DNA from 4 places in the Pradoshia eiseniae genome. Region 1 is predicted to be linked to each of the others. Evidence: riboswitches for the same ligand, from Rfam matches in the RefSeq annotation. Region 1 holds a riboswitch; each other region holds the start of a gene.

Region 1 (4,972 bases):
TGCCGACATCCTTTGCGCCTTCCGCTTCAAGGAAGCTGACCGGCCTTTGTCCATCAAAGCCAATCGCGCCATAGGCGAAATCATGCAGGACGTTAATCTTATGTTCTTTGGCAAAGGCGACTGTTTTTTCAAAAAAGGCTAGATCCGCCGTAGCGCCTGTTGGATTGTTCGGATAGTTTAAATACATGAGCTTTGCCTCGTTCCGTTGTTCGAAAGGGATGCCCTCATAATCGGGCAAAAATTGATTGTCCTTTGTGAGCGGGAATGTTTCGACATTGACGTTTGCGAGTACTGCCCCGGATAAATAGTCAGGATAGCCTGGGTTTGGCAGAAGCATGAGCTCGCCATCGTTGAGCAGGCACATTGGCAGCTCAACTAGCCCGGCCTTCGTTCCAAAAAGGATGGCAACCTCTTGTTTAGGATCGATTTTGACTCCGTATTGCTTTTGATAAAATTCCGCGGCCGCTTCCTTCAATTCCTCTAAGCCGCGGAATGGAGAATATTTATGCGTTTGTGCGTCCTCAGCCGCTGCCTGCAGGGCTTTCACGATATGCGGAGGGGTAGGCTGATCGGGATTTCCTTGCCCGAGATTAATAATATCTCTCCCTTCAGCCATGGCACGGCTAACCTTTTGAACAAGTGCGGCAAAAAACTGGTCTGGCAATTTCTTTAAGCGTTCTGAATAGGTCATATTATTCACCCTTAATAAGGAAATAGTTTCTAAGATTGCAATAATTATTAAAATTCTATAACCTTTAATTAAAAATGTCTACAGTGAGGTGATTGGTCATGAAAATAGCGGTTGTACAAATGGATGTGGCTTTTGCTGATCCAGACAGAAATTTTGGGCAAGTGGAAGGGTTCATTGAAGAGGCTGCGAAGGCAGGGACAGAGGTGATTGTTCTCCCGGAAATGTGGAATGCGGGCTATGCCTTAAAGGAGCTTGAACGATTAGCAGATGTTAATGGGGAGCGAACGAAGAAATTCCTTAGCCGCCTGGCGACAAAGCATCACGTCCATATTGTCGGCGGTTCGGTTGCGACAAAGAAGAACGGCAGGTTTTATAATACGATGTATGTCGTTGATCAATCCGGTGATATCGTCTCTGAATATGATAAAGCCCATCTTTTCAAGCTGATGGATGAGCATAAGTTTATGAGTGCAGGGGAGAAGGCGAATGTTTTCACCTTGGCTGGGGTGACGTGCGGGGGGATCATTTGCTATGATTTGCGCTTTCCGGAATGGACGCGGACCCATGCATTGAAGGGGGCGGCGGTTATGTTCATCCCTGCCCAGTGGCCAAAGCCGCGAATTGATCATTGGCAGCTATTGCTTCAGGCTAGAGCGATTGAGAATCAATGCTATATCGTGGCGGTCAACCGTGTCGGTGAAGATCCGAATAATGAGTTCAATGGTCATTCGATGGTCATCGCGCCGTGGGGAGAGCTGCTTTTGAGCGGGGAAGCGGGGGAAGGAATCTTTTATACAGAGCTTGATTTCCAGGAAGTGAAGCGTGTCAGAAAAGCCATTCCTGTTTTTGATGATAGGAGAACCCATTTATATGAGCTGTGAAAAAAATTTTCGGGATATTGATTGATTTAGCAAGGAGTAAAGCGTTTTCACAAATTTTATCAAAAAAGATTATCGTTGACAGAATGTTTAGAACTCTGTAATATCATAATCAAATTAAATACATTGCTTATCGAGAGTGACCGAGGGACTTGGCCCTATGACGTCCGGCAACCCCCTTTATTGAGGGAAGGTGCCAATTCCAGCAGAATGGATGACATTCTGAAAGATAAGTCGAGATAGATGTTTATTTCGATGCCCCTTTCAGATGAGAGGGGCATTTTTATTGTAGAAAATGTACAGGGATAGAGGTTGGCATATGATTAGTATTCAGAATCTTAACAAAATTTATAAAACGAAAAGCGGCGTAGTCAATGGTGTCGATAATGTATCCCTAGAGGTTAAAAAAGGCGAGATATTCGGGATCGTCGGATACTCAGGAGCAGGGAAAAGCTCGCTGCTTCGCTGCATTAATTTGCTGGAGCGTCCAACCTCGGGCAGGATCACGGTTGATGGACTGGACCTGACGAAGCTGAGAAGGGAAAATTTGCGGCAGGCACGCTTGAAAATCGGGATGATCTTTCAGCACTTTTATCTGATCAGCCAGAAAACAGTATTTGAGAATATTGCGTTTGCTTTGAAGGCAGCCAATATGCCGCAGGCAAAGCGAAAAAAACGAGTGGAAGAGCTGCTGAAAATGGTCGGATTAGCCGACAAGCGTGATGTGTATCCTTCCCAGCTGAGCGGGGGACAGAAGCAGCGTGTCGCGATTGCCAGGGCGTTAGCGAATAACCCGACCGTCCTTCTCTGTGATGAGGCGACCTCAGCACTCGACCCAACAACGACGAAGTCTATCTTGAATCTATTGAAAAAAATCAATCAGGAGCTCAACATCACAATTGTCTTGATTACGCATGAGATGAATGTCGTGAAGGAAATTTGTCACCGGATGGCGATCATGCAGGATGGCAGGGTCATCGAGGAAGGCTCGGTGTATGAAATTTTCGCTAAACCGCAGACCGATCTGACAAAGGAATTCATCAGTAGTGTGGTCTCGTTCGACATACCCGAAGCCATTTACAAGGAATGCGAGGGTCCGATTGTCAAGGTGACATTCAGGGGGACGGTTGCTGGGGAGGGCGTCATCTCAGATACGCTTCAGCAATTCCAAGTGAAGGGCAATTTCTTACATGGCTCGATTGAATACATACAGGATTTGCCGCTCGGTATTTTTATCATGGAGCTTCGCGGACAGAAGGAAGAGATTCATAAAGCCATCTCTTATATAAAAAATCGCGAAGCAGAAGTGGAGGTGATCCAGCATGGGCTTTGATTTCAACCACTTTGTTGAGCTGATTCCAGAGATCAACACGGCGTTTCTGCAGACGATTTACATGATTACAATTTCCCTCGCTGTTGCGATTGTGATTGGCTTGCCCGTCGGGATTATTCTTTATGTAACAGATAAGGGTCTGTTTTGGGAAAACAAAACGGTACAGACGATTCTAGGATTTTTCGTCAATCTCATCCGCAGTATCCCGTTTATTATTTTGTTGGTTGCTCTCATCCCGTTGACCGACTTGATTGTCAATACGACGATTGGACCGGCAGCAGCGAGTGTATCGCTATCTGTGGCGGCGATTCCGTTTTTTGCGAGAATCGTTGAAACGTCATTGCGGGAGATTGATAAGGGTGTCATCGAAGCCGCGATTGCAGCTGGTGCAACACCGTGGATGATTATAAAAGATGTCCTCTTGCTTGAAGCGAGATCCGGAATCATCTCAGGTATTACTCTGACATTGATCAGCTTGATTGGTTTCTCTGCCATGGCCGGAACGGTCGGGGGCGGCGGGATTGGCGATTTGGCGATTCGCTACGGCTATTACCGCTATGATAATACCATCATGATTGCAACCGTCATTATATTGATTGTTTTAGTTCAGGTTATCCAATTTGCTGGTGATTTCATCGCAAAGGTTATCGATAAAAGATAAATAGAAAAGGGGAAATGGTTCATGAAAAAGGGGTTAACAGCATTTATTTTATTAGTAGTTATAAGTGTACTGGCAGCGTGCGGAGGCAATGAAAGCAGCGGGGACGCAAGCACGGAGTCGAAGGATATTAAAATTGGCGCCACGTCCGGTCCTTATAGCGATATGGTCACAAAAGCCATTAAGCCAGGCTTGGAGGAATTGGGCTATAAGGTAGAGGTAGTGGAATTCAGTGATTATATCCAGCCGAACAAAGCACTTGATACGGGTGATATTGATGCGAACCTATTCCAGCATACGATTTACCTAGAAAACTTTGAAAAAGAGAACAGCATGGATTTATCCGCTTTAATTACCGTACCGACGGCGCCGATGGGCATTTATTCAAACACCTACAAATCATTCGATGAAGTGAAGGATGGCGCGACCATCACCATTCCGAATGACCCGGTCAATGCAGCCCGTGCATTCACGACGCTTCAGGATGAAGGATTACTCGTCGTGGATGAAAAGGCGGATCCGCTTAAGGTATCTGAAAAGGATATCGTTGAGAACAAGAAAAACCTGAAATTCCAGCCGCTTGAATCAGGCCAGCTTCCTCGCTCTGTTGACAGCGCCGACCTCGCCGCTGTCCCAGGAAACTTCGCACTCGCTGCAAAGATGGATTTATTAAGTGCATTAGCACTTGAGAATATGGCTGATCAGTACCGCAATGTAGTAGCTGTCAAGGCAGATAAGGAAGATTCACAGCTTGCTAAGGATCTATTAAAAGTCGTCGAGGCAGATGCATTCGAGAAAGTGATTGATGAGGAATTTGAAGGGTTTGGCAAGCCTGAATGGATGAAATAAAATCTTGAACCATCCAAAACAAAGAGGTTAGATAGAAAGTAAATAATTGGATGGCACTCCCTGCTTTTTTTATAAAAAGGCAGGGTTTTACCCTACAACGATAGAAATGAGTGATGAAAATGACCGTATTTTCCGTTCATGCAGCACCAAGTGAATATATCTTGAAAGAGAATGCCTTAGATTTATTGGAAGCAAAGCTATTGGAACGTAATCTCCGTAAGGTACTGGTCGTTCATGGAGAAAAATCGTGGGAGGCAGCTAAGTCGTATTGGCCGCAAATGGAAGAGGTACAAGCTGAGGAATATACATACGGAGGAGACTGCACATTATCCGAAATCGAAGCGGTGGCCGGGCTGGTCAAGCAGCATTCCTTGGATGCGGTCATCGGCGTCGGAGGCGGAAAGGTGCTCGATCTTGTGAAGGCGGTGTGCGATGAGACTGGGAGGCAGGCAATTCTCATCCCGACCTTGGCATCGAATTGTTCGCCATGGACGCCATTGAGTGTAATCTATGATGAATCAGGTGCCTTCATTCGTTATGACATCTATCCGGTTTGTACCAGT
Region 2 (4,972 bases), on a different contig from region 1:
ATTAAAAACAGGCGGAAGTTTTCTCTTCCGCCTGTTCTCTATTTACTTCTTATTCACTTTTCCAATTTTTGATAAGCTCTCTATTCCGCCTGACTTGATCCTGTACTTCCTGAATCAGGACACGTTTGTTTTCCCAGCATTTCGGACTAAGGTCAACTGGATATTTCTCAGGGTTGAGGAAGCGTTTATATTCATCCCAGAGCACGGACAGATTATCGTTGGAGAATTTCTGAATATCCGTCAGCTCAGGTGTTTCATAGATCAATTCACCGTTATCGAAAATCGTTTCATGAAGAGGCACTGCGTCAAAATCTGTGACTTCCTTGCATATGAAGGTGTGCACTGGATGGAACATCGTCAGTGTTTTTTCTTCTTGTGGGTTTTCACCTTCGAGCGTGATATAATCTCCCTCTGATTTTTTCGTTTCTCGGTTAATGATGCGGTAGACATTTTTCATGCCTGGTGTCGTCACTTTTTCAGGGTTTCCGCTAATTTTAATTCTGTCTGCCATTTCTCCGTTTTTGCCTTCTATACTGACCAATTTATAAACGGCACCAAGAGCAGGCTGGTCATAAGCGGTGATGAGCTTGGTCCCGACACCCCACATATCAATCTTGGCACCTTGAGCCTTCAAATTCAGGATAGTCGCTTCATCCAAGTCATTGGAGGCTGTGATCATCGTATTGGTAAAGCCCGCTTCATCGAGCATGATTCTCGCTTTCTTCGATAAATAGGCTAAGTCACCGCTATCTAAGCGAATAGCCTTGAAATTAATTTTATCTCCCATTTCCTTTGCGACCTTAATGGCTGTTGGTACACCTGAACGCAATGTATCATACGTATCCACGAGGAATGTGCAGTCATAATGGGATTCGGCATATTTCTTGAAGGCTACATATTCATCACGGTAGGTTTGGACAAGGGCATGGGCATGCGTACCCACGACCGGGATGCCAAAAAGCTTGCCGGCACGAACATTGCTCGTCGCCTGGAATCCGCCGATAAAGGCGGCGCGTGTTCCCCAAATAGCCGCTTCCGTCTCCTGTGCTCTTCTTGTCCCAAATTCAAACAATGGATCGCCATCGGCAACGACTTTTAATCTGGAGGCCTTCGTCGCAATCAGGGTCTGGTAATTGACAATATTAAGAATGGCCGTCTCAATAAGCTGTGCCTCCGCTAAAGGCGCTTCAATCCTCATGAGGGGCTCATTCTCAAAAACAAGCTCCCCTTCCTTCATGCTTCTGATGGTCCCTGTGAATCTAAGCTCCTTTAAAAAGGTCAGGAAATCCTCATCGTATCCGACCTCATTGCGCAAATAGTCGATGTCACTCTCGCTAAAGCGCAATTCTTTAATATACGTTATCACACGCTCTAGGCCGGCAAAAATGGCATAACCATTTCCGAACGGATTGCGCCTGAAATAAACATCAAACACGGCTTTCCTCTTATGGATTCCGTCCCTGAAGTATGTTTCCATCATATTAATTTGATAAAGGTCTGTATGTAATGCAAAGCTGTCATCTTGATAGCGTTTCATCAAGGTTCCTCCTTAATTTATAAAACATCCGCTCCAAGCGTATGCTTAAAATGGGCAAGCGCCCAATCATGGCCGGCCGCATTAAAGCTCGCTACACCTGCTTTATGGATGATGATCTTATAACCTTTGTTGTAAGCATCTACCGCTGTATGAAGAACACAAATATCTGTGCAAACCCCAACTAGGTGCAGCTCTGTAATTCCTCTTTCACGAAGCTTAATATCAAGGTCTGTCCCTGCAAAGGCAGAATAGCGCGTTTTGTCAATCCAAAGTACATTTTCTCGTCCCTTGTTCTTATTATACACATTTTGCAGATTTCCAAATAAATCTCTTCCCGCCGTACCGCGAATATTATGAGGGGGGAATAAGCGAGTCTCCGGGTGATAGGAATCTCCCTCATCATGAACGTCAACCGCAAATACAACATAGTCTTCCCGTTCGATAAAATCCTTCGTTAAAGAAACAATATAATCTTCAATAAGTTGCCCTGGCTCACCGCAAGTCAATCTTCCTTCGTCCGCCACAAAATCATATGTATAATCAATATTTATCAACGCTTTCAACCTGATCACTCCTCTTGTAGGATTTAATTGTCATCCGGTAATACAAAAAAATCGCGTGATGTCTTTACAAGTAATTTTACAGCTATTCTACCATTTAAAATAAAATAATTCCTCCCTTTTCCGTTTTTTCAATTCTTGTTATTAAATAACCAATTGCATGAAAAAGCCAGCCCTATAAAATAGGACTGACTCCTAATATCATCTTAAGCCTTCACTTGTTTGCTGGTGACGGCTTCTAAAGCGCTTTTAAGATCATTAATGAGGTCATCCGCATGCTCGATGCCGACAGAGAAACGGAGCAGCCTATTACAGACGCCGCCTGCAATCCTAACTTCCTCTGGAATATCAGCATGGGTTTGCGTCGCCGGGTAGGTCATCAAGCTTTCCACTCCACCAAGGCTTTCAGCGAATGTAATCACGCCAAGGCCCTTCAGAAAGTCATTGACCCATTCCTCCGACTGAATACGGAAGGAAATCATCCCCCCGCTTCCTGGATAGAGGACATCTATGATCTCTTCCCTTCCCTCTAGAAAGGCAGCAATTTTCTTGGCATTCTCTTCATGCTGCTTCATCCGGAGGCTAAGTGTTTTCATGCCTCTCATCACTAGCCAGGAATCAAAAGGAGAGAGAACAGCACCTGTCGCGTTTTGATATTCATCTAGCTTCAGGCAAATATCGTCACCCTTTGCGACGATTAGTCCAGCCAGGACATCATTATGGCCGGCTAAATATTTCGTGCCGCTATGAACAACGATATCTGCGCCAAGCTCAATCGGCCGCTGCAGGATAGGTGTATAGAATGTGTTATCGACAATCAGTAATAGACGATTCTCGTCACACAGATTACCAAGTGCGCGGATATCGATTTCCTGCATTAAAGGATTGGTTGGCGTTTCGATAAACAAGGCTTTTGTTCGTTCTGAAATGGCTTCGGAAAAATCTTCATAGGACTGGCATTGGACAAAGGAAATGCCATATTTCCTCCATGTTTTCTCAAACAAACGATATGTACCTCCGTAAAGGTCAGCAGAGACAAGAATCTCATCTCCCGGTTCAAACAGCGTGAGTAAAGCATGAATGGCCGCCATGCCAGAGCTGTAGGCGAACCCTTGGTCACCGCCTTCAAGCTTTGCGATTGCTTTCTCTAAAATCTCTCTTGTCGGGTTTCCTGTCCGGGTGTAGTCATAGCCTGTCGATTGTCCAATTCCTTCATGCCGGTATGCCGTTGAGAAATACACGGGCGGGTTCACCGTGCCTGTATGTGTTTCACTGCGATTGCCGATTTGGGCTAATACTGTTTCAATCTTCCATGTAGTCATTATGCTGACCCTCCCGAATAAAAATAAAAAAGTCTTCCAAGAAGAAGACTTATTGATCCTTAATTCTCCTTCTTATCTCTCGAGGCACGAAAAAACATGCCTTGCAGGATTTAGCACCTTTCCGAACACAAACATCGGCGGTTGCTGAGACATCATCGGGCCCGTCCCTCCGTCTCTCTCGATAAGATTTATTAGAATATTCATTTAATTATAATTTACACGGGTGCATTGGAAAAAGCAAGAAATTTCTCAGCTGTTGTACCCTTTTTTCGCAGAAGTATATAATAGACTTATCCACCAAAAAGGAGTGTCTACCAATGAAAGCAGACGGACAAGAGATTTTTCGCTACATTAAAGACTTGGTCTCCATCCCAAGTCCTACCGGTTATACAGAAGAGGCCATTCGTTATACAGAGAAATTTCTGAATACATACGGAATTGAGAACAGGCGCACAAATAAAGGGGCCCTGCTTGCCACAATTAAGGGGCAGGATGACTCGAAGCACCGTTTCCTGACGGCTCATGTCGACACGTTAGGAGCAATGGTAAAGGAAATCAAGCCAAACGGACGCTTGAAACTAACTATGGTTGGCGGATTCCGCTGGAATGCCTGTGAAGGAGAATATTGCAAAATTCACACAGCAGATAGAACCGTTTATACCGGTACCATTCTATTGACGCAAACATCTGTCCACGTCTATCAAAAAATGGGTGATATTAAACGAGATGACGACCATATGGAAGTCCGCATTGATGCGGTCACTAAATCACAGGCAGACACGAAAGCGCTTGGCATCGAGGTCGGTGATTTTGTCTCCTTTGAGCCTCGCGCAGAGCTTGCGGGCAACGGCTTTTTGAAATCAAGGCACCTTGATGACAAGGCGAGTGTCGGCATTCTTCTCTACTTGATCAAGCAGCTTAAAGAGGAAAATATTACTCTTCCTTACACCACCCATTTCCTCATATCCAATAATGAAGAAATCGGCTATGGCGGCAACTCCAATATACCGCCAGAGACAGTGGAATATTTGGCTGTTGATATGGGAGCAATCGGAGACGGCCAGACAACGGATGAATACAGCGTCTCCATTTGCGCGAAAGACTCAAGCGGTCCGTATCATTATGGTCTGCGCCAGCACCTTGTCGAGCTCGCGAAAAAGCATGAGGTCGATTACCGCATTGATATCTATCCATATTACGGCTCAGACGCCTCCGCAGCAATCCGCGCTGGATTTGACATCGTCCACGGATTAATCGGTCCCGGTATCGATGCCTCCCATGCATTTGAACGAACTCATATCAGCTCAATTGAGCACACAGCTAATCTGCTTTGGCATTATATGCAGTCAGAGCTCGTTATTTAATCCCTTTACGAGGTGCGAATACCATCCGCACCTCTTTTTCCTTATAATAGTTCCTTCAATTTTCGATATGCTTTTTTTGCTTCCGCATACCCCTGATGATAGAGCTTCTCAAGCTTTCGCCGATTCCGTCCAATTGATGATACATCAAGCTTTTGCATAGGACGAATAATGACGATATTCCCTTTCTCC
Region 3 (4,972 bases), on a different contig from region 1:
AAGAAAAAAGGCCAAAAGAACATAAGATGGCTGACTATTGATGTTTACCAAACGGAAAAAGAGCTTGTCGAGCAAATTGAGAAGCAACCGAAACAGTAAACATATATAAAAAATCTCATTTGTAGAAATTTAAGATAAAAAGACTGAATATTCTTGATATGGTAAAAATGACATGTTATGATATGCGTACAAAAGGGCGGTGCAGACCGCTCTTTCCTATTCCTGTATTTTTTCTTGATGTCCTCTTCTTTTCAAAGTCTTTGGGAAGTAATACGGCTATGAATTAATTCATATGGAGGGATATTTTGCGGCTTGCCCGCTGAAGCCCGGCAACAGGTATCACAGTGGTTTATGAAGCATGGTGATAATTCCTGCGGGATTGAATTCCAGAAGGTAAGGATAGGAGAATTGAACCTGCCTTCTTCTTCCGAGGGGTTTTATATTTTCCGGGAAATCAAATAATGTGTAAAGGGGTGTCGACAAATGGGAGATAAGAAGAAGTACCGTTTTGAAACCGTGGGAATTCATGGTGGCTTGCAAGAGGATGCCTTATCAGGGGCGAGGTCTGTGCCAATTTATCAGTCTAATGCCTACTTATTTAAGGATACCGATCATGCGGCAAATTTATTTGGCTTAGCAGAACCCGGCTATATTTATACGAGGATTCACAACCCTACATCTAGTGTTTTTGAGGAGAGAGTGGCTGAGCTTGAAGGCGGAATCGGAGCGTTGGCTGTGGCGAGCGGACAAGCGGCTATCACACTCTCCATTCTTAATATCGCCGGTGCTGGTGATGAAATTGTAGCGGCGTCGACTCTGTATGGCGGGACCTATAATTTATTCGCAACAACTCTTCCTAAATACGGCATAGCAGTGAAGTTTGTTGACTCATCCGACCCGGAGAATTTCAAACGAGCGATTACATCAAAGACAAAAGCTGTGTTTGCAGAAACAATCGGCAATCCAAGCTTAAGTGTGCTTGATATCAAGAGAGTGGCTGAGATTGCCCATGCAGAAGGAATCCCGCTGATTATTGATAATACATTTGCCACCCCGTATCTATGCCGTCCAATTGAGCACGGTGCTGATATTGTTGTTCATTCCGCAACAAAATGGCTTTTAGGGAATGGAACGACCTTGGGCGGAATTATCATTGATTCTGGGAAGTTTGACTGGAATTCTCCGAAGTTCCCAGGATTTACAGAGCCTGATCCTAGTTATCATGATATCGTCTATAGCGAGGCGGTAGGGGAAGCTGCCTATATCACCAAGGCCAGAGTCCAGCTTCTAAGAGATTTGGGTCCAGCCTTAAGTCCGTATAATGCCTTCCAATTCATTCTTGGTCTTGAAACCCTGCATGTAAGAATGAAGGAGCATATCGCAAATACCGAGGAGATCATTGAATATCTAAAGCAGCATCCAGCCGTCAGCTGGCTTCTATACCCAGGAGATGTAGATCATCCTGATTATGAGCTGGCGAATCAATATCTGCCGAAGGGAGCAGGGGCCGTCGTTGTCTTTGGTATCAAGGGCGGAAGAGATGCCGGGAAAAAATTAATCGATTCGATTGAGCTTTGGTCACATGTTGCCAATGTTGGCGATGCGAAGAGCTTAATTATCCATCCGGCAAGCACAACCCACCAGCAGCTGAGCAGTGAAGATTTGAAGGCCTCTGGTGTCACCGAGGATCTTATTCGTCTTTCAATCGGGATTGAGAATGTAGAAGATTTAATTGAAGAGCTGGAAATCGCTATTGAGAAGGCGACTGGCATTAGCTCTCAATCTATTACTTCTAAATGATAGAATTTTGCGCCAAATAGTAAGTCCTTGTTGACACCCTGTTCTTCTCCATGATAGGATAACATTCAGTAAGCTAATTGAATGAATCGACGACTCTTATCCAGAGAGGTGGAGGGAATGTGCCCTATGAAGCCCGGCAACCGGCAATCATGATAACATGATTGAAAAGGTGCCAATTCACACAGGAACGTAGTAGTCCTGGAAGATGAGAGAAAGGAACATGCATAATTTAATTATCCATGCCTTTCTGCTCATAGCAGAAAGGCATTTTTTATTGAGTGAAATCCCTTGTGGAGCATTTGAAGAAAGAGCAGGTGAAGATTTGAATGATCACGTTGAACGATGTATCCAAGACATTTACGAAAACTTTTAAAAAAGGTACATCCATTAAAGCTGTTGATCATGTATCCTTATCAATCGAGCAAGGTGAGATTTTTGGGATCATTGGATATAGCGGTGCCGGAAAGAGTACGCTCATCCGCATGTTGAACGGTTTGGAAAAACCGACAAAAGGAACAGTAAAGGTCGCTGGCCGGGATATGGGCGCCATTAAAGGAAGGGAATTAAGAGAAGCGCGCAAAGAAGTGAGCATGATATTCCAGCACTTTAATCTCCTATGGTCTAGAACCGTTAGTGAAAATATTGAGTTTCCTCTAGAAATAGCAAAGGTACCGAAAAAGAAACGAAAAGCTAGGGTACAGGAGCTTATCAAGCTAGTAGGTCTTGAGGGCAGAGAGGATGCCTATCCGTCCCAATTGAGCGGGGGCCAAAAACAGCGTGTCGGAATTGCGAGGGCGCTGGCAAATAATCCTAAGGTGCTCTTATGTGATGAAGCAACCTCTGCACTCGACCCGCAAACAACGGATGATATTCTTGATTTATTGGTCGACATCAATAAACGTCTAGGATTGACCATTGTCCTGATTACGCATGAAATGCATGTCATTCGTAAGATTTGTCATCGTGTTGCAGTTATGGAATTGGGCAAGGTCGTGGAAACTGGACAGGTGCTCGATGTGTTCAAGAAACCAGCGGCACCAATCACAAAGCGTTTTGTTCAGCAAGTGACGGAGCCTGAGGAAACGAAGGAAACCATTGAACACTTGCTTGAGGCCTACCCGACTGGGCAAGTGGTCCAGTTATCCTTTATCGGTGAATCAGCGGAAACACCGGTGCTTTCAGATGTCATTCGCTCATACAAAATAAATGTGAATATCCTGCAAGGGAAAATATCTCAAACGCAGAATGGTTCATATGGCACATTATTCATCCATGTGGATGGGGAACAAGCAGAAGTTTCAAGAGCGATTGACTATCTTCATAAGCAAGATATCGGTGTGGAGGTGATTTCAGAATGATAGAGACATATTTTCCGAATGTCGTATGGGAACGCATTTCTGAGGCAACCCAAGAGACTATATACATGACAATCATAGCGCTAGTGGCAACCTTTTTTCTTGGTATCATCCTTGGCCTCTTATTATTTCTGACATCTAAGGGGAATCTTTGGGAAAACAAATTAATCTATGGGATTGTTGCGGCGTTTGTTAACATATTCCGCTCCATCCCGTTCATCATATTAATTGTTTTGCTGATTCCATTCACAAAAGCTCTTGTTGGGAAAATCACTGGTGCGAATGCCGCGTTGCCAGCGTTAATTATTGGGGCAGCGCCATTTTATGCACGGATGGTCGAAATCGGCTTGCGGGAAATTGATAAAGGGGTTATTGAAGCCGCTAAGTCAATGGGAGCAACAACCTTCACGATTATAAGGAAGGTATTAATTCCGGAATCACTGCCGGCACTCGTATCAGGTATTACCGTGACGGCGATTGCGCTAGTTGGCTATACTGCGATGGCAGGCATGATAGGAGCAGGCGGATTAGGAAACCTTGCCTATTTAGAAGGCTTCAGCCGCGGCCAGTCTGATGTGACCTTGGTGGCGACCATCGTAGTATTGATTATTGTGTTTATCCTCCAATTTATTGGAGATAGCATAACCAGGAAACTGGATAAACGTTAAGGGAGGAAGATGGAGTTGAAAAAGAAGTTATCATTCATTTTAGTACTTTGCTTCACATTAATTTTGGCTGCTTGCGGCAGTTCAGAGGATTCAGGCTCAGGTGATGGGGACGAAAAGAAATTAACGATAGGGGCTTCAAATGTGCCGCATGCTGAGATTTTAGAGCAAGCGAAGCCATTGCTTAAAGAAAAGGGCATTGATTTGGAAATCGAAGTATTTACCGATTATGTAATGCCGAATAAAGCATTAGAGGATGGCTCGATTGATGCGAACTACTTCCAGCACATTCCGTATTTCGAACAACAGGTGGCAGATAATGAATATGATTTCGCTAATGCTGGCGGTATTCATATCGAACCAATCGGCGTTTATTCAAAAAAATATGATAGCTTAGAGGATTTGCCAAAAGGAGCAGAAATTATCATGAGCAGCTCTGTCGCTGATCATGGCCGTATCCTGTCCATGCTTGAAGCAGAAGGTCTTATCACATTGAAGGAAGACGTGGAGAAAGTTAAAGCAACGGTTGATGATATCGCTGAAAATCCAAAAAACCTTAAGTTTAAAACAGATATTGAAGCGCCAATGCTTACGCAAGTTTACAATAATGATGAAGGCGACGCTGTCTTGATCAACTCCAACTATGCCATTGATGCCGATCTTGTTCCTTCGGAAGATGCAATTGCGCTTGAAAGCCCAGAGGATAACCCGTATGTGAACATTATCGCTATTCGTACAGAAGACAAAGATAATGAAGCAGTCAAGACACTGGTGGAAGTCCTTCAATCCGAGGATATCCAAAACTTCATCAATGAAGAATATAAAGGTTCTGTCATCCCGGCAAAATAATAAAAAAGGTGCATCCCAAAATTTTTGGGATGCACCTTTTTCTACTATTATATATAGCGTTCGTATGAAATCATATGGCGGGCAATTTTCAGAAAGCTGGAGTAATTCAAAGAAGAAATTGGAAAAATCACTTTTAAGAAACGCTCATCGTGGTATATAGACATTGAGAGCTCTCACATAAAGTGATAATGTTATGTTAATAAATGGAAAGGAATGATTCATTATTTTTGACAATCAGCTGCATCTCAGAGTGACAAACGAAATGGAAAAAGCCATGAGGCAGGCGCATGGAATTGGGTATGA
Region 4 (4,972 bases), on a different contig from region 1:
GTTAGGCCAAGCCGGATTATACAATTTGCCTCTCAAGGATTTGTCGTCTTTGCTCCCTTTTATCGAGGGAATCAAGGAGGGGAGGGGGATGAGGACTTTGCCCTTGAGGATCGCTGGGATGCGATTGCTGGCTTTGAATTATTGAAGAGGCATCCAATGGTCAAGCCTGACAGGATCCATCTGTTCGGCTTCTCGCGCGGCGGAATAATGGCCCTTTGGACGGCTATCAGCTGTCCTGAGGCAGCCTCCCTTGTGACGTGGGGCGGTGTTTCTGACATGATTCTCACCTATGAAGAGCGGATTGATCTCCGGAGAATGCTCAAACGGGTCATTGGCGGAAGCCCCATGAAATATCCCGATGCCTACAAAGCGCGCACACCGCTCTATCATGCAGATAAGATTCGCTGTGATGTTCTTATCATTCATGGAGAGGAAGATGAAAATGTTTCAATCCAGCATGCCGTGATGCTCGAGGAACGGCTGACGAATACGCAAAAGCAAGCGGAAACATGGTATTTTCCAGGTTTCACGCATTATTTCCCGCCAAAAATAAACCGCCAAATCGTACGGGATTTGACGAAATGGATGAAAGAAACGGCTTCCAATGGTACGATAGTAGGTAAGTAGAATAAACGGGGGAGTTGAATAATGTGGGCATGCCAATGGAGTTGAATACCCTCATTGTGACGAAATCAAATGAAAAACGTGTACAAGAAAATCTCTTTACACTGCAAAAGGACGGCTACAGAATATACCCAATCGATATCCCGATAGAAATTAGAAGAACCTTGGAGGGAGAGACAAGAGGGACCGCATTGATCAAGAAAGTTGAATGGGAGAATGCCAAGACAACGATTACTTATCAGTTCATCTCCTTGAATTCAAGCAACTAAGAGAGTAAAGCAAACAGATTCATACGGCTGTTTGCTTTTTTGCTATTTCCTTAAACAAAGAATGGATAGGATTTGGTATTTATTAAAATTGGTGAAGGGATGAGTTGGTATGAAAAGGGGGGACAGGGATTGGAGAACGAGGCAGATATCCTTAAAGCCATCGAACAAGATCGTTGGATGATGGAGACTCTTGAGGCAGCGCGTGCCATACATAAGCCTGATTGGTGGATTTGTGCGGGGTTTGTCCGCACAAAGGTATGGGATATCTTGCATGGATATACTAAGCGTAGCCCCCTTCCAGATATTGATTTTATCTATTTTGATGAGGAACAAGCAGAGGAGAGTGTAGAGAAGGAGTTAGAGCGTCAACTGCGGCAATTGCTTCCCGGAAGACCGTGGTCGGTAAAGAATGAGGCACGCATGCATGTAGTTAATAGAATAACACCGTATGCGTCTTCGCGTGATGCCATATCTAAATTCCCTGAAACAGTAAGTGCCCTTGGGGTCAAATTGGATGAGCAAGGGAAGCTGCAGTTAATTGCACCCTGGGGCATTCATGATCTTCTAATGATGAAGATACGCCCTACCACTTTCTTTTCAGAGTCAAAAGAGCGTATGAACATATATGAGAGAAGGATCGAGATGAAGAAATGGCATGTAAGGTGGCCGCTTGTTGAAAAGATAGAGCGCTAAATGATACAAAATCATGAAAAAAAGCGGAGAAACCTTTCTCCGCTTTTGGCTATATTAGGCGATTGGCCCGCCCTTAATGACAATACTAGGGTCAATATTCTTGAATGACAAGAAATTCTCCCGGAACTTTGCTGCTAATTCATGCGCTTTTTTGTTGTAAGCTTCTTCGTCCGCCCATGTTTTATTTGGTTGGAGGACTAAATCGGGAACTCCTGGAACATGAAGCGGGATGTGCAACCCGAATATGCTGTCTTTTATGGTTTCAACATTATTCAGCTCACCCTCAAGGGCAGCTTGCACCATTAAGCGCGTGTAGGAAAGCTTCATTCGGCTTCCTGTACCATATACTCCGCCTGTCCATCCTGTGTTTACAAGGTAAACTTGTACATTATGTTCCTCGATACTCTTGCCGAGCATATCAGCATAGCGAGTTGGCTGTAATGGCAGGAACGGAGAACCGAAGCAGGTTGAGAAGGTAGCCTCAGGAGCGGTAATTCCGCGTTCTGTTCCGGCAAGTTTGCTTGTATAGCCACTAAGGAAATGATACATCGCCTGTTCTTTTGTGAGTTTGCTGATCGGTGGAAGAACACCGAATGCGTCAGCAGTCAAAAAGATAATCGTCGTTGGATGCCCGGCTACGCTTGGATTAACGATATTGCTGATGGCATCAATTGGGTATGCTGCCCGTGTGTTTTCCGTCAGGAAGCCGTTGTCATAATCTGCGATTCTTGTCTTCTCATCAACCATGACATTCTCAAGGACAGATCCAAAGCGGATGGCATCAAAGATTTGCGGCTCCTTCTCCCGGGAAAGATTGATGCATTTTGCATAACAGCCGCCTTCAATATTAAAGACGCCGCTAGGAGACCAGCCATGTTCATCATCCCCAATCAATCGGCGGCTCGGGTCAGCAGACAAAGTAGTTTTGCCTGTACCGGAGAGACCGAAGAATAAGGCGACATCTCCTTCCTGGCCGACATTGGCTGAACAGTGCATGGAGAATACATCCCTCTCAGGCAGCAAATAGTTCATGATGGAGAAGACAGATTTCTTCATTTCCCCAGCGTATTCTGTACCGCCGATTAAGACAATCTTCTTTTCGAAAGAAATGATGATGAACGTTTCTGAATTCGTTCCGTCTACTGCTGGATCTGCCTTAAACCCAGGCGCACAAATAATCGTAAACTCGGAGTGATGGCTTCCTAGCTCTTGTGCTGTAGGACGAATGAGCAGCTGGTGGATAAAGAGGTTATGCCATGCATATTCGTTGATTACTTGAATAGGAAGGCGGTAATCTTGATCAGCGCCAGCATAGCCGTTGAAAACGAAGAGCTCATCTTTCTCGTTTAAGTAGTTAATGACTTTTTCATATAGGTTAGCGAATGCATCCTCGGAAATAGGCCTATTCACATTTCCCCAGTCGATTTTGTCTTTTGAGGATGCTTCTTCTACAATATATTTATCTTTCGGAGATCGACCGGTATACTTCCCTGTCTCCGCTTTAACGGCACCGGTTGATGTCAGGATTCCTTCGTTTCTTGCTAATACTTTTTCAACCAATTGAGGAACGGATAACTGGATGTGCATATTCTCATTTGTTAGCTGTGGTTTCAACTCATTGGATATTTCAACTTGGTTCATAAGAAATCATCCTCTTCCAATTATTGTATTTATCTCTCGTATGGAAAATAGTATAACATATTCGTATTAATTGAACATACTAATTAGGTAAATAAAAATATTAACCAACCTTCTCTAAACCGTAAGAACATTCCCTCCCTCAAGCAGCATAGGCGGAGCTCATTCTAATATATTTCTAAAGTACTTTGTTTAATTATTCACAATAATTATATCAGTTTATTCGCACTATTTCGATACCTGTTGTCCTTAGATTTCATGCGTTATATCATGCACATATATTGACAGTTCATAGTATATTAAGTTAAGATTTAACTTTGAAACGGATACTCTTATCAAGACTCGGTGGAGGGAACAAAGCTCTATGAAGCCGGGGCAACCTGCAGTTTGAATCCATGGAGGTTCACGCAAAGGTGCTAACTTGATGCAAGGCTAATAGAAGCCTTGAACGATGAGAGTGAAAGGCGAATTTCGTGAGATATTAGACCTTTCCTCTTTAGGAAGGTCTTTTTTTGTGCATTCAGGACATGACTAAAGATAATGAGTAGCCGTCATAGAGAAGAATTTAAGGAGGAGTTTTTATGTCGACTAAAAGACATTTGTTTACATCCGAATCTGTAACAGAGGGACATCCGGACAAGATTTGCGATCAGATTTCCGATTCTATTCTAGATGAGATTCTTGCAAAGGATCCCAATGCGCGCGTGGCTTGTGAAACGTCTGTAACGACAGGTCTTGTGCTTGTCGCTGGAGAGATTACGACATCTACTTATGTGGATATCCCGAAAATTGTGCGTGAAACGATTAAAGGAATTGGCTATACAAGGGCGAAGTACGGATTTGATGCAGAGACTTGTGCTGTTTTGACTTCCATTGATGAACAATCAGCGGACATTGCCCAAGGGGTGGACCAGGCACTTGAATCTCGTGAAGGAACGATGACAGATCAAGAAATCGAAGCCATCGGTGCCGGTGACCAAGGTTTAATGTTCGGGTTTGCCTGCAATGAAACTGAGGAACTAATGCCTCTTCCAATTTCACTTGCCCACCAGTTATCAAGAAGATTGACAGAGGTTCGGAAACAAGAGGTACTCCCATACTTGCGACCGGATGGCAAGACTCAAGTCACGGTTGAGTATGATGAGAATGACAAACCAGTTCGCGTAGATACAATTGTCATTTCGACTCAGCATGATCCGGAAACAACATTGGAGGAAATTCAGGCGGATTTGAAGGAGCATGTGATCAAACCGGTTGTCCCAGCACATTTAATTGATGAATCGACAAAATACTTCATCAACCCAACAGGCCGCTTTGTTATTGGCGGACCGCAAGGCGATGCTGGATTAACTGGACGCAAAATCATCGTTGATACGTATGGCGGGTACGCTCGTCATGGCGGCGGCGCGTTCTCAGGAAAGGATGCAACAAAAGTGGACCGTTCCGCAGCTTATGCGGCAAGATACGTAGCGAAGAACATCGTAGCGGCAGGTCTTGCTGAAAAGGCTGAGGTCCAGCTGGCTTATGCGATTGGTGTTGCACAGCCTGTATCCATCTCCGTGAACACATTCGGTACTGGCAAGATAGATGAAGAGAAGTTAGTGGAACTTATCCGTGTGAACTTTGATCTTCGTCCAGCAGGCATTATCAAAATGCTTGATCTCCGACGTCCAATCTACAAGCAAACAGCTGCTTATGGTCATTTTGGCCGCAACGATCTGAATCTTCCATGGGAAAAAACAGATAAG

What was found. Region 1 has a riboswitch for S-adenosylmethionine ahead of CYL18_RS14535 (methionine ABC transporter ATP-binding protein). Riboswitches for the same ligand answer to the same signal wherever they lie in the genome.
Region 2: another riboswitch for S-adenosylmethionine. It lies ahead of CYL18_RS01570 (methionine biosynthesis PLP-dependent protein); the one in region 1 lies ahead of CYL18_RS14535 (methionine ABC transporter ATP-binding protein).
Region 3: another riboswitch for S-adenosylmethionine. It lies ahead of CYL18_RS10580 (methionine ABC transporter ATP-binding protein); the one in region 1 lies ahead of CYL18_RS14535 (methionine ABC transporter ATP-binding protein).
Region 4: another riboswitch for S-adenosylmethionine. It lies ahead of metK (methionine adenosyltransferase); the one in region 1 lies ahead of CYL18_RS14535 (methionine ABC transporter ATP-binding protein).

What each region holds. Positions count from the first base shown of each region.
Region 1 covers NZ_PKOZ01000010.1:67,176-72,147, reverse strand. Annotated here, with positions in the region: gene CYL18_RS14545 (pyridoxal phosphate-dependent aminotransferase) at 1-691, opposite strand, end outside; gene CYL18_RS14540 (carbon-nitrogen family hydrolase) at 790-1,572, shown strand; SAM riboswitch class I at 1,697-1,805, shown strand; gene CYL18_RS14535 (methionine ABC transporter ATP-binding protein) at 1,889-2,902, shown strand; gene CYL18_RS14530 (methionine ABC transporter permease) at 2,892-3,563, shown strand; gene CYL18_RS14525 (MetQ/NlpA family ABC transporter substrate-binding protein) at 3,585-4,409, shown strand; gene CYL18_RS14520 (iron-containing alcohol dehydrogenase family protein) at 4,529-4,972, shown strand, end outside.
Region 2 covers NZ_PKOZ01000001.1:313,432-318,403, reverse strand. Annotated here, with positions in the region: gene CYL18_RS01580 (nicotinate phosphoribosyltransferase) at 50-1,537, opposite strand; gene CYL18_RS01575 (cysteine hydrolase family protein) at 1,555-2,109, opposite strand; gene CYL18_RS01570 (methionine biosynthesis PLP-dependent protein) at 2,304-3,419, opposite strand; SAM riboswitch class I at 3,489-3,607, opposite strand; gene CYL18_RS01565 (M42 family metallopeptidase) at 3,737-4,783, shown strand; gene CYL18_RS01560 (patatin-like phospholipase family protein) at 4,825-4,972, opposite strand, start outside.
Region 3 covers NZ_PKOZ01000005.1:123,356-128,327, reverse strand. Annotated here, with positions in the region: gene CYL18_RS10590 (Lar family restriction alleviation protein) at 1-41, shown strand, start outside; gene CYL18_RS10585 (O-acetylhomoserine aminocarboxypropyltransferase/cysteine synthase family protein) at 484-1,800, shown strand; SAM riboswitch class I at 1,894-2,012, shown strand; gene CYL18_RS10580 (methionine ABC transporter ATP-binding protein) at 2,127-3,158, shown strand; gene CYL18_RS10575 (methionine ABC transporter permease) at 3,155-3,823, shown strand; gene CYL18_RS10570 (MetQ/NlpA family ABC transporter substrate-binding protein) at 3,839-4,669, shown strand; gene CYL18_RS19390 (hypothetical protein) at 4,932-4,972, shown strand, end outside.
Region 4 covers NZ_PKOZ01000016.1:19,978-24,949, reverse strand. Annotated here, with positions in the region: gene CYL18_RS16670 (alpha/beta hydrolase family protein) at 1-627, shown strand, start outside; gene CYL18_RS16665 (DUF2584 domain-containing protein) at 651-893, shown strand; gene CYL18_RS16660 (nucleotidyltransferase family protein) at 993-1,586, shown strand; gene pckA (phosphoenolpyruvate carboxykinase (ATP)) at 1,641-3,227, opposite strand; SAM riboswitch class I at 3,554-3,682, shown strand; gene metK (methionine adenosyltransferase) at 3,806-4,972, shown strand, end outside.